Regions from separate parts of the Pseudoalteromonas sp. SR41-4 genome, predicted to be linked through region 4. Evidence: predicted binding sites of a transcription regulator. Region 4 holds the regulator's gene; each other region holds the start of a gene.
The links. The regulator ArgR, encoded in region 4, controls arginine synthesis, uptake and breakdown. The targets are predictions, from matches to a motif close to ANTGAATANNTATTCANT.
Positions count from the first base shown of each region.

Region 1: a site for ArgR is predicted at 1,905-1,922, ahead of gltB (glutamate synthase large subunit). Genes of this name have one in related genera too.
Region 2: a site for ArgR is predicted at 1,452-1,469, ahead of H5180_RS18300 (OadG family protein). Genes of this name have one in related genera too.
Region 3: a site for ArgR is predicted at 1,906-1,923, ahead of H5180_RS00720 (arginase family protein). Genes of this name have one in related genera too.

Region 1 covers NZ_JACJEI010000022.1:20,257-23,474, forward strand. The annotation lists gene H5180_RS16240 (efflux RND transporter periplasmic adaptor subunit) at 1-1,234, opposite strand, end outside; gene gltB (glutamate synthase large subunit) at 2,026-3,218, shown strand, end outside.
Region 2 covers NZ_JACJEI010000027.1:65,031-68,248, forward strand. The annotation lists gene pdxJ (pyridoxine 5'-phosphate synthase) at 1-516, shown strand, start outside; gene H5180_RS18290 (hypothetical protein) at 586-777, opposite strand; gene H5180_RS18295 (DUF1328 family protein) at 832-1,005, opposite strand; gene H5180_RS18300 (OadG family protein) at 1,526-1,771, shown strand; gene oadA (sodium-extruding oxaloacetate decarboxylase subunit alpha) at 1,782-3,218, shown strand, end outside.
Region 3 covers NZ_JACJEI010000001.1:197,444-200,661, forward strand. The annotation lists gene H5180_RS00715 (ABC transporter substrate-binding protein) at 1-657, opposite strand, end outside; gene H5180_RS00720 (arginase family protein) at 772-1,884, opposite strand; gene udp (uridine phosphorylase) at 2,314-3,069, shown strand; gene cdd (cytidine deaminase) at 3,050-3,218, opposite strand, start outside.
Region 4 covers NZ_JACJEI010000010.1:29,579-32,796, forward strand. The annotation lists gene ispB (octaprenyl diphosphate synthase) at 1-285, shown strand, start outside; gene mdh (malate dehydrogenase) at 366-1,301, opposite strand; gene argR (transcriptional regulator ArgR) at 1,526-1,993, shown strand; gene H5180_RS10090 (Dyp-type peroxidase) at 2,013-2,912, opposite strand; gene H5180_RS10095 (ABC transporter ATP-binding protein) at 2,977-3,218, opposite strand, start outside.

The DNA.
Region 1 (3,218 bases), on a different contig from region 4:
GCGCTTGTTTAAAGTTATCGTAACTGGAGATGATCAGCTGATCGCCTGAGCTAACACCTTGTAGCAATTCTATTGCGTTGATGCTGCTTGCCCCGGTTGTGATATTTACCAGTTGTGCGGTGTCGCCGATAACTTTGTAAACCTGCGTACCACCTTGCTGCATAAACGCACCGCGTTTGATTTGTAAAACGTCATCACGATTTTCTAATAAAATGCGCGCTGTTAATCGCTGGTTTTGGCGAATGCCTTTTAGCTCTTCGTCAAAGCGTACTCGAGTAGTTACTTCACGATTGTTAACTTCCGGCGAAATTGCCGACAACACACCAGTCACTTTTTTTGCCCCGAGTGTGAGCTCAACTTCCATTCCTAAACCGAGTTCGTTGGCGTAACTTTCAGGTACTTGCAGTTGTGCTTCAAAATTACTTAAATCAACCAGCGTCATTAACGGCTGACTTTGGGTAACGGCTTCTTTTTGTTGTACAAGCAGGTTACCAACAATACCGGTGACGCTGGCTTTAATAGTTAAGTTTCTGACTTGACGATTTAAATCATCAACGATCAGTTGTTGGCGAGCTAGATCGCGCTCTGCAGCTTTGAGTTCAAATGCGAGTGTATCTTTAGCAAGTTCAACTTCTTGTTGAGCGTGTTTGTAAGAAAGCTTGGCACGGGCAAGATCATCAACTGCTTTTTCTAAATCAATTTGGCTGATCAAGTTTTTTTCGATAGAAAGCTTAGCACGGCGATTTTCCCTGTCTGCTGCATTGAGCTCTACTTGGGCGAGATCAAGCGTTTTGGTTAAGCTTAACTTTTGTCGGCGTGCTTCTAAGTGCTTACGTTGTAATTCACCATCAAGGCGGGCTAACACCGATTGTTGCTGTTTTAGTTCATTATTGAGTTCTGGGCTATCGACTAAAGCAATAATGTCATCTTTATTTACTTTATCACCGGCTTTAACTTGTAAATCCACATATCCACGTTCTGGGCTATAAACCTTGGGAGCATTTGCAGCAACAATTTTACCGCTGGCGGCTACATCACGTACTAAACGACTAATATTAACGGTAGCAATCTGTAAAGAAGCCCGCTCAACAGAAATACTGCCTTGATTGTTACCCATAAATGCTTGTGCACATAAAGCAAGTACAGCAAGTGATAGCGCCAGTACTATTAATGGTTTTTTGTAACTACGTCTTTGCGTAATACTTACATCTTGTCCGCTGGTATCTTTTATCATGAGTGATCCTTAGCTATGTCTATTCTCGCAGTAAGTGATCATCAAGCTCACTACTAAGACAGTGATTGGTGAAACTAAAAATAAACTGAGAATAAACATAAGTTGTGTCCTGTAATTATCTTCTAATGTTTATTCGAAAATCATGCCACTATTTAATGTCATGGTTTTAATGAAATAATTATTTATTTTTAAATTATTTGGTGTCCGCGGACATAAATTGTGTCCGCTGCGGACACTTTACTATGGCGGCTAAGAAGCTGCCGCAGGCGTCAACAGGGTGAGCAAGCTAAAAACTTACTAACTAGCGTAAATTATGCAAAATGTGACTGTTGTGATGATAATTATGCATTAATTAGTGGCTTTAAATTTACCCATAAAAAGACACTGGAAAGAGTATTTACTCTAATGTGCACTGTGGTATCGACCTTGAACGACAGCAAAGAGATTCAATAAAAAAGAAAGCATTTATTTTCGCTACATAACTCAGTGAATATTTATTCATTTTTACTCTGGTTTACGTTAACGTAAACTGCAGGTTTGTAGAGCGGTTATTTTACAACTTGTTAAATATGACACCAGTGTCATAAAAAAATAACGGGTAAAATATCGCTAAATGTTAAAAATAGGCATGAAATAAAAAGATTGTGTTGTGGTGAGAAATATTCAAGAATGTGAATATGTATTCAAAGCGCTATTGACTCAATGTACAATTGGCGATAGTTTTGACTGTCTGCTAGCAAACCGTCGAGAAGGTCATTCATAGCTAGCTGTTGTAGCAAGGGGAGGGGTCTATGTTATACGACTCAAAATTAGAAAAAGATAATTGTGGCTTTGGCTTAATAGCCCAAGTTAATGGTCAGGCAAGTCATCGTTTAATTCGAACAGCGATCACTGGCTTAGACCGTATGGAACACCGTGGTGGTATTTCTGCCGATGGTAAAACAGGCGATGGCTGTGGCTTATTATTACAAAAGCCAGATAGCTTTTTTCGTGCTATTGCCGCTGAAAAAAATTGGCACTTGGGTAAAAATTATGCCGTTGGCATGATTTTCCTAAACTCAGATCCAGTACTTGCGCAAGCTGCAAAAGATATATTGAGTGAAGAACTCGAAAAAGAAACCCTCAATATTCAAGGTTGGCGAATTGTGCCAACAGATGAATCATGTTTAGGGCCAATTGCAATAAAGCAGTTACCTAAATTTGAACAGATTTTTGTTAATGCACCAGAAGGCTGGCGCCCAAAAGATTTAGAGCGTCGTTTATACGTTGCGCGCCGTCGTGCTGAAAAGCGTTTAAGCGAAGATGAAGGCTTTTACATTGCCAGCTTGTCAGGGTTAGTAACTATCTACAAAGGCTTAATGATGCCGGTGGATTTGCCTAACTTCTATTTAGATTTAGCCGATATCCGCATGACCAGCGCAATTTGTGTATTTCACCAACGTTTTTCAACTAATACACAACCGCGTTGGCCTTTGGCTCAGCCGTTCCGCTATTTAGCGCATAACGGTGAAATCAACACCATACAAGGTAACCGCCAGTGGGCTCGTGCTCGTTCATATAAGTTTGCATCGCCGCTTATTCCAGATTTGCAATCAGCAGCACCATTTGTCAATGAAACCGGCTCAGATTCATCAAGCCTAGATAATATGCTTGAGTTGTTTTTAGCTGGTGGCATGGATTTATTTCGTGCTATGCGAATGCTAGTACCACCTGCATGGCAGAAAAACCGTGCGATGGATGATGACTTACGTGCATTTTACGACTTTAACTCTATGCACATGGAACCATGGGATGGCCCAGCTGGTATTGTGATGTCTGATGGGCGTTTTGCTGCGTGTAACTTGGACCGTAATGGTCTGCGTCCTGCACGTTATGTGATCACTCAGGATGGCTTTATTACCCTAGCTTCTGAAGTGGGTATTTGGGATTACACTGCGGATGAAGTGGTTGAGAAAGGCCGCGTTGGCCCTGGTGAGCTGTTAGT
Region 2 (3,218 bases), on a different contig from region 4:
ATAGCGGTTACAGATGAAATGATTGATATTGCTTTAGATGTTAAGCCAGCTTATGTTTGCTTAGTACCAGAAAAACGCGAAGAGTTGACCACCGAAGGCGGTTTAGACGTTGTTGGTAATCTAGATAAGATTAAAGCCGCGACAGCAAAATTAACTGACGCCGGTATTAAAGTATCGTTATTTATCGATGCAGACAAAGCACAACTAGATGCAGCTAAAGCCTGTAATGCCCCTTATGTTGAAATTCATACTGGCGCTTATGCGGATGCGCAAACTGATACCGAGATACAAAAACAACTTGAGCATATTCATCAAGGTGTAAAGTATGCAGCAAGTTTGGGTTTGATAGTAAACGCCGGCCACGGTCTTCATTATCATAACGTGAAACCGATTGCTGCTATGAAAGAGATTTACGAACTAAACATTGGTCACGCAATTATAGCGCGTGCAGCCATAGATGGATTAGATAAAGCAGTACGTGACATGAAGCGACTAATGCTAGAAGCGAGAGCTTAATTTTAACTTCTCTTAAAATGCAAAAAACGACTCAAAAGAGTCGTTTTTTATTATTTGTATCTAACTGGATTAACAGTTAGTTTCTTTAGCGTTAACGCCTTCTTTTACTTCTTCACAGGCGTCTTCTACTTTGTTTTGTACGTCGGTTACAGCTTCATCGATGCGTTCACCGGCCTCTTCTGCATGATTGTCTTCACAACCCATGATAAAAAAACTAGCGAATAAAGCGATCACAGCAGTTTTAATAGTTGTCGATTTCATAATGTAATTCCTTGTAAAATTAATAAATGTGTTGTTATTTAAAATAAATTGTTATCACTTAGGGACATTGCCGCGCAACGCACCTGAAACGAGTGAAATAACTAACAATACAATAAAGATAAAAAAGATAATCTTAGCAATTCCTGCTGCGGCACCTGCGATACCACCAAAACCTAACACTGCAGCAATAAGCGCAATAACTAAAAATGTAATTGTCCAGCGTAACATTGTCGTCTCCTTGGTTTGTTAATTTGTTCAGAGTAAATAATGCCAGTTACATGCCATGTGTTTAAATCCTTTATTATCAATAGGATAGTGTTTATTTTATTTATTTTCATGAATTAGGTGGGAATTATTTACAGCTTTATCTGTAACTTATACTCGGCGTCCTGAAAAATAAATATTTCAGTATGATTTTTTGGTAAGACCAATTTCATGTTGAGTGCTTTTTCATTAATTTAACAGTTGTTGAGTAGTTCGGTTGGTAAGTTATTAAGGTGCAGATTAGATTTCACTTATAAGTTATAGCTATATTCAGTATTTTTATCATCTATATCCTATTAAATTATAGTAAAAAGCAGTGTGTTAACTTTGCTGAAGATATGTTAGCTTTATATTAATTGGTTTTACCAATTTACAAAGTGTTGGACTTGGTCTGTTTCTTTGATATGATTATCGCATAAATATTTAAATAAAGTGATTTTTTACCTATCTTTCGGGTGGGTAAGAATACTCAGGGGGGGGCAGAATGGATATAGGTCAATTACTTGCTACTGCAGCAAACTTAATGCTCACTGGGATGGTGGGAGTTTTCGTTTTTCTTTCGTTGTTGATTGCAGCAATTACCGCTATGTCTAAATTAGCGAGCCGCTTTGAACAGCCGGTTGTAATGCCAACGCGCACACCATCGATCAAAGCACCCGGTGTACCAAGTGAACACATCGCTGCGATAAGTGCTGCCATAGCTCAGTACAAAAATAAACAAAAACTATAAGGGATGACTTGTGGCTAAATTAAAATTAACAGAATTAGTACTTAGAGACGCGCATCAATCATTATTAGCAACGCGTATGCGTTTGGATGACATGCTACCGATTGCACAAAAATTAGATGATGCAGGTTACTGGTCGATCGAATCATGGGGTGGGGCTACTTTTGATTCATGCATTCGTTATTTGGGTGAAGATCCTTGGGAGCGTATTCGTGCTCTTAAAAAAGCTATGCCAAATACTAAACAGCAAATGTTATTACGTGGTCAAAACCTTTTAGGCTATCGTCATTATGCAGATGATGTTGTTGAAAAATTTGTAGAGCGAGCGCACAAAAATGGTGTTGATGTGTTTCGTATTTTTGATGCGATGAACGATGTTCGTAATCTTGAAACGGCTATTAAAGCTGCGATTAAAGTTGGCGCACATGCACAAGGTACAATTTCGTACACAGTAAGCCCGGTTCATACACTTGATATGTGGTTAACGCTTGCCAAGCAGCTTGAAGAGTTAGGCTGTCATTCAATTTGTATTAAAGATATGGCTGGTTTGCTTAAACCATACGATGCAGAAGAGTTAATCAAAGCGTTAAAAGAAACAGTCTCTATCCCAATTGCAATGCAGTGTCATGCCACAACAGGTTTAAGTACTGCTACTTACCAAAAAGCGATTGATGCAGGTATTGATATGCTTGATACCGCAATTTCATCAATGAGTATGACTTACGGACACAGCGCAACTGAAACGATTGTATCGATTGTTGAAGGTACTGAACGTGATACTGAGCTGGATTTAAATCAACTCGAAGAGATTGCTGCTTATTTCCGCGATGTTCGTAAAAAATATGCCGCGTTTGAAGGCAGCTTAAAAGGTGTTGATGGCCGTATTTTATTAGCGCAAGTGCCTGGTGGCATGTTAACTAATATGGAAAACCAGCTTAAAGAGCAAGGTGCTGCGGATAAATTGAATGAAGTATTACTTGAGATCCCACGTGTACGTGAAGACTTAGGTTATTTACCGTTAGTTACACCAACATCACAAATTGTTGGTACACAAGCAGTATTAAATATATTGACGGGCGAGCGTTATAAAACTATCACCAAAGAAACTGCCGGAGTGCTAAAAGGTGAGTATGGCGTAACTCCTGCGCCGATGAATAAAGAATTACAAGAGCGCGTACTTAATGGCGCAGAAGTCATTACTTGCCGCCCAGCTGATTTATTGCAACCAGAACTAGAAATACTTCAAGCTGAGTTATTAAAAGAAGCAAAAGAGCAAGGCTTAAGCTTAGCGGATGAGCAGATTGATGACGTTTTAACGTATGCATTATTCCCACAAATTGGGTTGAAATTCATTAAAAATCGTAATAACCCAGATGCTTTCGAAGCTGTACCAAGTGCTGAATCTGCTAATAAAGAACAACCAGTTAGCAATAAAAAAAGTAACAGCAAC
Region 3 (3,218 bases), on a different contig from region 4:
TTGAGTTGGCTTATCTAGCGCTTTGTTACAAGCAAAATACAGTGCTGGTTGCGTGATCTTGAGTCTTAAAATTGGTGTTAACTTGTCAGTAACCTGCCTTTTAGACTGTTCAAATTTAACGCGTTGTTCAGGTAATACGACGATATCGATAGTGCTTTGACGGCTTTGAACTATTTTAAAAATATTATCAAAACTATTCATCAGCATTAGATTTACACCTTCTTCAAAGCCCTGTGATAATAAAAAGTGATGGCTGTAATTATCTTTTAATACCGCAATTCGGTATTGCTTTGCTTGCTCTAGGGAATCGATAACGATGCTTTTCGAATTCAAAGCATAAAGATAAGTGTTCAACTGTGCTAATTCTGCAATCCAAATAAATTGCTTTTCACGAGAAGTTGAGCGCGCCATAGAAAAAATGCACGTTTGCGGATCGCGCAGTACCATATTAAATGCAGTACTCCAACTATGCACTGAAATTGTATAATCGAGTGTTGAAGAAGCTAACACCATTTGAACTTTATCAGCGATATAGCCAACAAGCTGTTCATTTTCATCAATATATTGAGCAGGCGGAAAGTTTTCTGTAACTATGTTTAATTTAGCTACAGTTTGACTACTTAAGATTATTAATAAAAAATAACACCACTTAGCCACTCTTACCCCACCGATTATTATTTTAAGCCTCTCTTGATGTAAATTAAATATAACGGCAAATAGCTGATTTGTGAATTAAAAAAGCAGCATGCTGCTTATATTAACTGTTATTGACTATGCGCGGTTCATGGCATTAATTAAAAATGCTGAAATTTTTGCACCTTCTCTAAGCGTTGTATCTGAACTCGATTGACCAATCAGTGAACTGTCAGTAAATGGGGCAATTTCCATCATATCAGCGCCAGTGATCGGAAATTCATCAGCCAAAGCAACTAAGATATCCAAAGCATGCTGCGGCGTTAAACCGTTCCCTTCGGGTGTGCCTGTTGCTGATGCAAACTCTTCATCGAGGGCGTCAATATCAAAGCTGACGTAGAGTTCATCAACATTATCAGCTTTAAGCTGAGCAATTACTTCTGCGGCAATTGCCGGCGCGCCTCGTTCGATGATCTCATGGGCCCAATGTTGTTTAACGCCAAAGGTAGATTCCCAGTGTTCTTTTGGCTTACCGCTTGAACGAATACCAAATTGGATCAGATGATGTGGTGCAGGTAAAAACTCTAAAATATGCGTGCACCACGAGCCAAAACATAAATCGATACCTAAACGCTCAACGAGTAAATCGGTATGCGCATCAAAGTGAATAATCGCAGTGCGTTTACCTTGCGCACGCTTTGCCTTCAAATACGCTTTAGTTAACGGGTAACTAATTGAATGATCACCACCAATACCAAAAATGCCTTTATCAGTAAACGTTGCATAAAAGCTATCGCATACATCTTCAGTGATAGACAACGGGCTGACATAATACTCACTGCTTGGATTATCATATAATGCCTGTTGGCAATTACTGATAGTCGCGTCGTTTAAATATTTATCATGCAATAAATGTGGAATAACCCTTACATCACCTAAATCAAACGACTTTGCCTGAGGCTGCTGATCAATCAATGCTGAACGTAAAAACAACGGCCCCCAGTTGGCGCCGCGTAAAATGCCACCACCACAGTCAGAGCTAATGCCTAAAGTCACCGCTTTATGCTCACTTTGACTAAGTGTATCGAGTGATGCACGCCATAGCGTATCGACATTATCTTCTTGTCCATACAGTTTCATACGCAGCGCCGCTTTACGTTCTTTTGCAGTATTAACCGTAAAAACGCCATCGCCCGGCGGACATAAACAGTGCTCAACTTTACTTTTAAATGTGTGCCATTGTGTACTCATTGCAATTCCTTACTGTGTGCTTTTGCGTAGTTATGCAAAAGAGCGTTGTTGAAAATAAAATTAATAAAAGATTCACGCGCCGATTTTCACTCGCAATTTTATTACTCTCGCCGCTTTAGCTACATTTTAAATAACTATATAAATCTCTATAATAACAATTGGTTATACTTATTCGTCCAACAACGTATAAACTAAAATAGAGTGCCTAGTAGGATTGATATAGTGTCTATGAATACAAGTCAACTACCGGCGATGACACAAATTAAAGTCAGTTGCTTGAATATTCAAAGAGAATGAATAAATTTGATAACGGACATCCGTCCTGTACAAGGCAATGCATTGTAGTAATTATGCTAAATTGACAACAACTCTTTATAAATTAGCGTTATTAACTGACGTTAGAACAAAAGTTATAAATAAGGCCCCGCTATGGAAAAGGTATTTCACTTAGGACTCACCCGCGACGATCTACACGGTGCAAAACTTGCAATTGTACCGGGCGATCCAGATCGTGCAGCACGTATTTCAACTTTTCTCGAAAACCCAACTTGCCTCGTCCAAACCCGAGAATTTCATGCTTACTTAGGTCAACTTAACGGTAACTCTGTGGTTATTTGCTCAACCGGTATTGGTGGTCCTTCAACCTCCATTGCAGTAGAAGAGCTGGCGCAATTGGGAGTTGAAACATTCTTACGAATTGGCACAACTGGCGCTATTCAACCTCATATTAATGAAGGTGATATTTTAATCAGCCAAGCATCTGTGCGTTTAGATGGTGCGAGCCAACATTTTGCGCCATTGAACTACCCTGCGGTGTCTGACTTTTTCGCCACACAAGCGATGGTAAATGCGTGCGGTAATTTAGGCATTGATTTTCATATTGGTATTACTGCATCAAGCGATACTTTTTACCCAGGTCAAGAACGTTACGACACTTACTCGGGTTATGTACCAAAAGCATTTCAAGGTAGCTGTGAAGAATGGCAAAAGCTGGGCGTGATGAACTATGAAATGGAATCAGCAACCTTATTTACAATGTGTGCAGCACTGGGGCTAAAAGCAGCCTGTGTAGCTGGTGTGTTGGTTAATCGTACTCGCCAAGAAATCCCCAATGTAGATCACGGCGAGATTGAGAAAAAATCAGTCGCCGTGGTACTAGAAGCCGCTAAATTGCTGTTGGCTTAATATTTAAACTTATACTTTGTAGTACTGGCAATTCGGTGTAACTTGCCAGTACTGCTTGACTGACACTCAACTGATTTCCCTTGCCCTGCGTTTGTAGTAACTCAATCCCTTTGACAACATCTTTAGTCATTGCCAAACCGGCTAAATGC
Region 4 (3,218 bases):
GATCTGGCCGAAGGCAAACCTACCCTGCCACTACTTTATGCTATGCGCCACGGTAATGCTGAGCAAGTACAGTTGATCCGTGATGCCATTGAGCACAGTAATGGTATGGACCACTTAGAAGCTATTCTAAGTGCCCTCAATGAAACCAAAGCACTTGAGTTTACGATGAATAAAGCCAACGAAGAAGCTGATAAAGCGATTGCGTGTTTATCTGTATTAGATGAATCACCGTATAAAGAAGCACTCGTTAGCTTGGCTCGTATTGCCGTTGATCGTAATCACTAATAAACACCTAATGTATAAAAATCCTTCGAGCATAAAAAAGCCTGCAAATGCAGGCTTTTTTGTATCAATCGACTTAGCAATTAAGCGTTGATGAAATCAACACCTTCTTGGATGTCTTTTTTCAGCGTATCAAGCATGTCGTTTTTAGCTTGCTCTTCAAATGCGCTTAGTTCACCGTAAGAAAGAATTTCTTCTACGCCGTTTTTACCTAAACGTACTGGGTGTGCAAAGTATGCAGCATCGCCATTTTCAACAGCAACGTAAGCGTAATCTACAACGTCTTCACCTTGTAAGCCTTTAACTAAAGACATACAAAAACGTGCAGCAGCAGCGCCCATTGATAATGTTGCAGAACCACCGCCCGCTTTTGCATTTACTACTTCAGTACCTGCATTTTGGATACGTGGAGTAAGTGCAGCAACTTCTTCATCAGTGAAAGTAACGCCTTCAACTTGAGATAGTAACGGAAGGATTGTTGTGCCTGAGTGACCACCAATTACTGGTACTTTCACAGTTGCAACGTCAACACCTTTAAGCTCAGCTACAAATGCTTCTGAACGGATCACATCAAGAGTGGTAATACCGAAAACACGTTTCGCGTCGTAAGTACCTGCTTTTTTGAATACTTCCGCAACAATTGGCACAGTGCCATTTACTGGGTTAGTGATAATACCCACTAATGCTTTTGGACAGTTAGCAACAATACCTTCTGCTAATGTTTTGATAATACCAGCATTAACATTAAATAAATCAGCGCGGTCCATACCAGGCTTACGTGGCATACCAGCAGGGATAAGAACGATATCACAACCAGTTAACGCTTGATCTAGTGCATCAACACCAAAGCCTGCAACTTTAACGTCAGTTGGGATATGAGAAAGATCAACAGCAACACCAGGAACAACTGGAGCAACATCATAAAGTGATAATTCAGAACCAGCTGGTAAGCCTGTTTTTAATAATAAAGACAACGCTTGGCCGATACCGCCAGCAGCACCTAATACAGCAACTTTCATTGGAATTCTCCGTAATTTGAGGTAGGAAATATTTGTGGCTCTAAAGATAATGAAATTAACGACTAAAGACAAATTTATCCTGCTTATTTCACATATAATTTAGACCATAGTTGTAAACTTGCTGGTTTACAGCACTAAAATCCATCGCAAAAGCAAACAACTACTGCATAAGTATGCAACATTGTGTACAATTAGCGCATCACTTATGAATAAGAACCTATAATATGCAACCACAAGATAAACAAGAAGCATTAGTAAAGGCCTTTAAGGCACTTTTAAAAGAAGAAAACTTTGGTTCACAAGGTGAGATTGTTGACGCCCTAAAAGAGCAAGGCTTTGATAATATTAGTCAAAGTAAGGTGTCGCGGATGTTAAGCAAGTTTGGCGCGGTACGCACTCGTAATGCCAAACAAGAAATGGTCTATTGTTTGCCTGCTGAAATGGGCGTACCTACAGCGAAAAGCCCATTACGTCAGTTAGTGATTGATATAATGCATAACGAAATGATGATCATTATTCGAACCAGCCCAGGAGCTGCACAATTAATTGCTCGACTATTAGATTCATTAGGTAAAGCAGATGGCGTACTAGGTACCATTGCTGGTGACGATACTATTTTTATCGCTCCAGCTAAAGTATCTGAAATTGATGTAACTCTTGAACGTGTGCGTATTTTATTTGATACGGTATAAATCTACCGATTCAAACTTTTTACAGCTGCTTTAAAAAGTTAATTGATGGGGCAAAAAACGCAGAACCCATATCGGCTTGAGTAAAATCAAGCCAATGATCGTAGCAATCGGCATCACCTAATCGACTTCGTAATACTTGCTCAAATGCATTTCCCTGTGCTGCATAACTAATCGCTAATATACCCTGTTCGTAAACGTCACCATAAGGCATGTTTTGATTTAATTGCAGTGGTTGCCCTTGCTCATCTTTTAACTCAGTGCGTACAGCATGACTATTCTCAGTCGCAGGCATAATCAAGGTATTATCTAAGCGAGTGCGTCCCATTATTTGCTCTTGCTCACTCAGAGGTAAATTTTGCCACACACTTAAGTCATGCTTATAGCGCTGTATATGTACGTAACTGCCTTGATCTTCAAAATGGTTGGGTTTATTGATTAACGCTGTGATGCGCTTTTGGCGACCATGAGGAGTGTCACCACCGAGTATAAAACCATTAAAATCGCGACCATCTAAAAATCGAAAGTTTCGCACTTGCTCAACCAATTCAACATCGGGGGCAAATAACTTAAGAATTTGCAAAGCAAATAAATGGTTTACATCTTCCCTATCGGAACGAATTTGGACAAATAAATCAAAAGGCTGAGCCCCCATAATATGATCATTATGAGGAATATTAGGAAAGCTCTGTAATTCACTAGGCAGAAATTCAGGCAGAATGTGCGGCCAATACTGTGCCCCCACTGCAACTAGGCTGGAGAGCATCGATTCAGAAAACTGATCAGAAAACTCATCTTGGATAGCGCTAACGTATTTTAACTTTTTGCGTAATGACTCATCGTGGCCATCAAATACATTAAAAAACAAATGTAAACCGTGCAAGTTTGCCTCAGCACAAATTCCAGATTGCGCTTGCGCCATGGTATTTCCTTAACTCAAAATCTCATACACGGCGTTTTTAATGAAATTAAAAATACTAAAGCACTTAATCTGCGAAAAAGTTAACCGTGTGTGGTGTTATTTTTATTGTCACCTGTTCATTTGCTAAAAATGAGTGGCCCAACTGAGCAGCAACTTCAATTTCTTGTCCATCAACCATAACCTTATACACAAAATGCGAACCAACAAAACGACTGTTTAAAATAGTCACCGTATTTGCACTACAGCCTTGTGATTGAAAAGGTATTAACTCAAGATGGTGTGGGCGAACATAAAGTTTCCCAACTT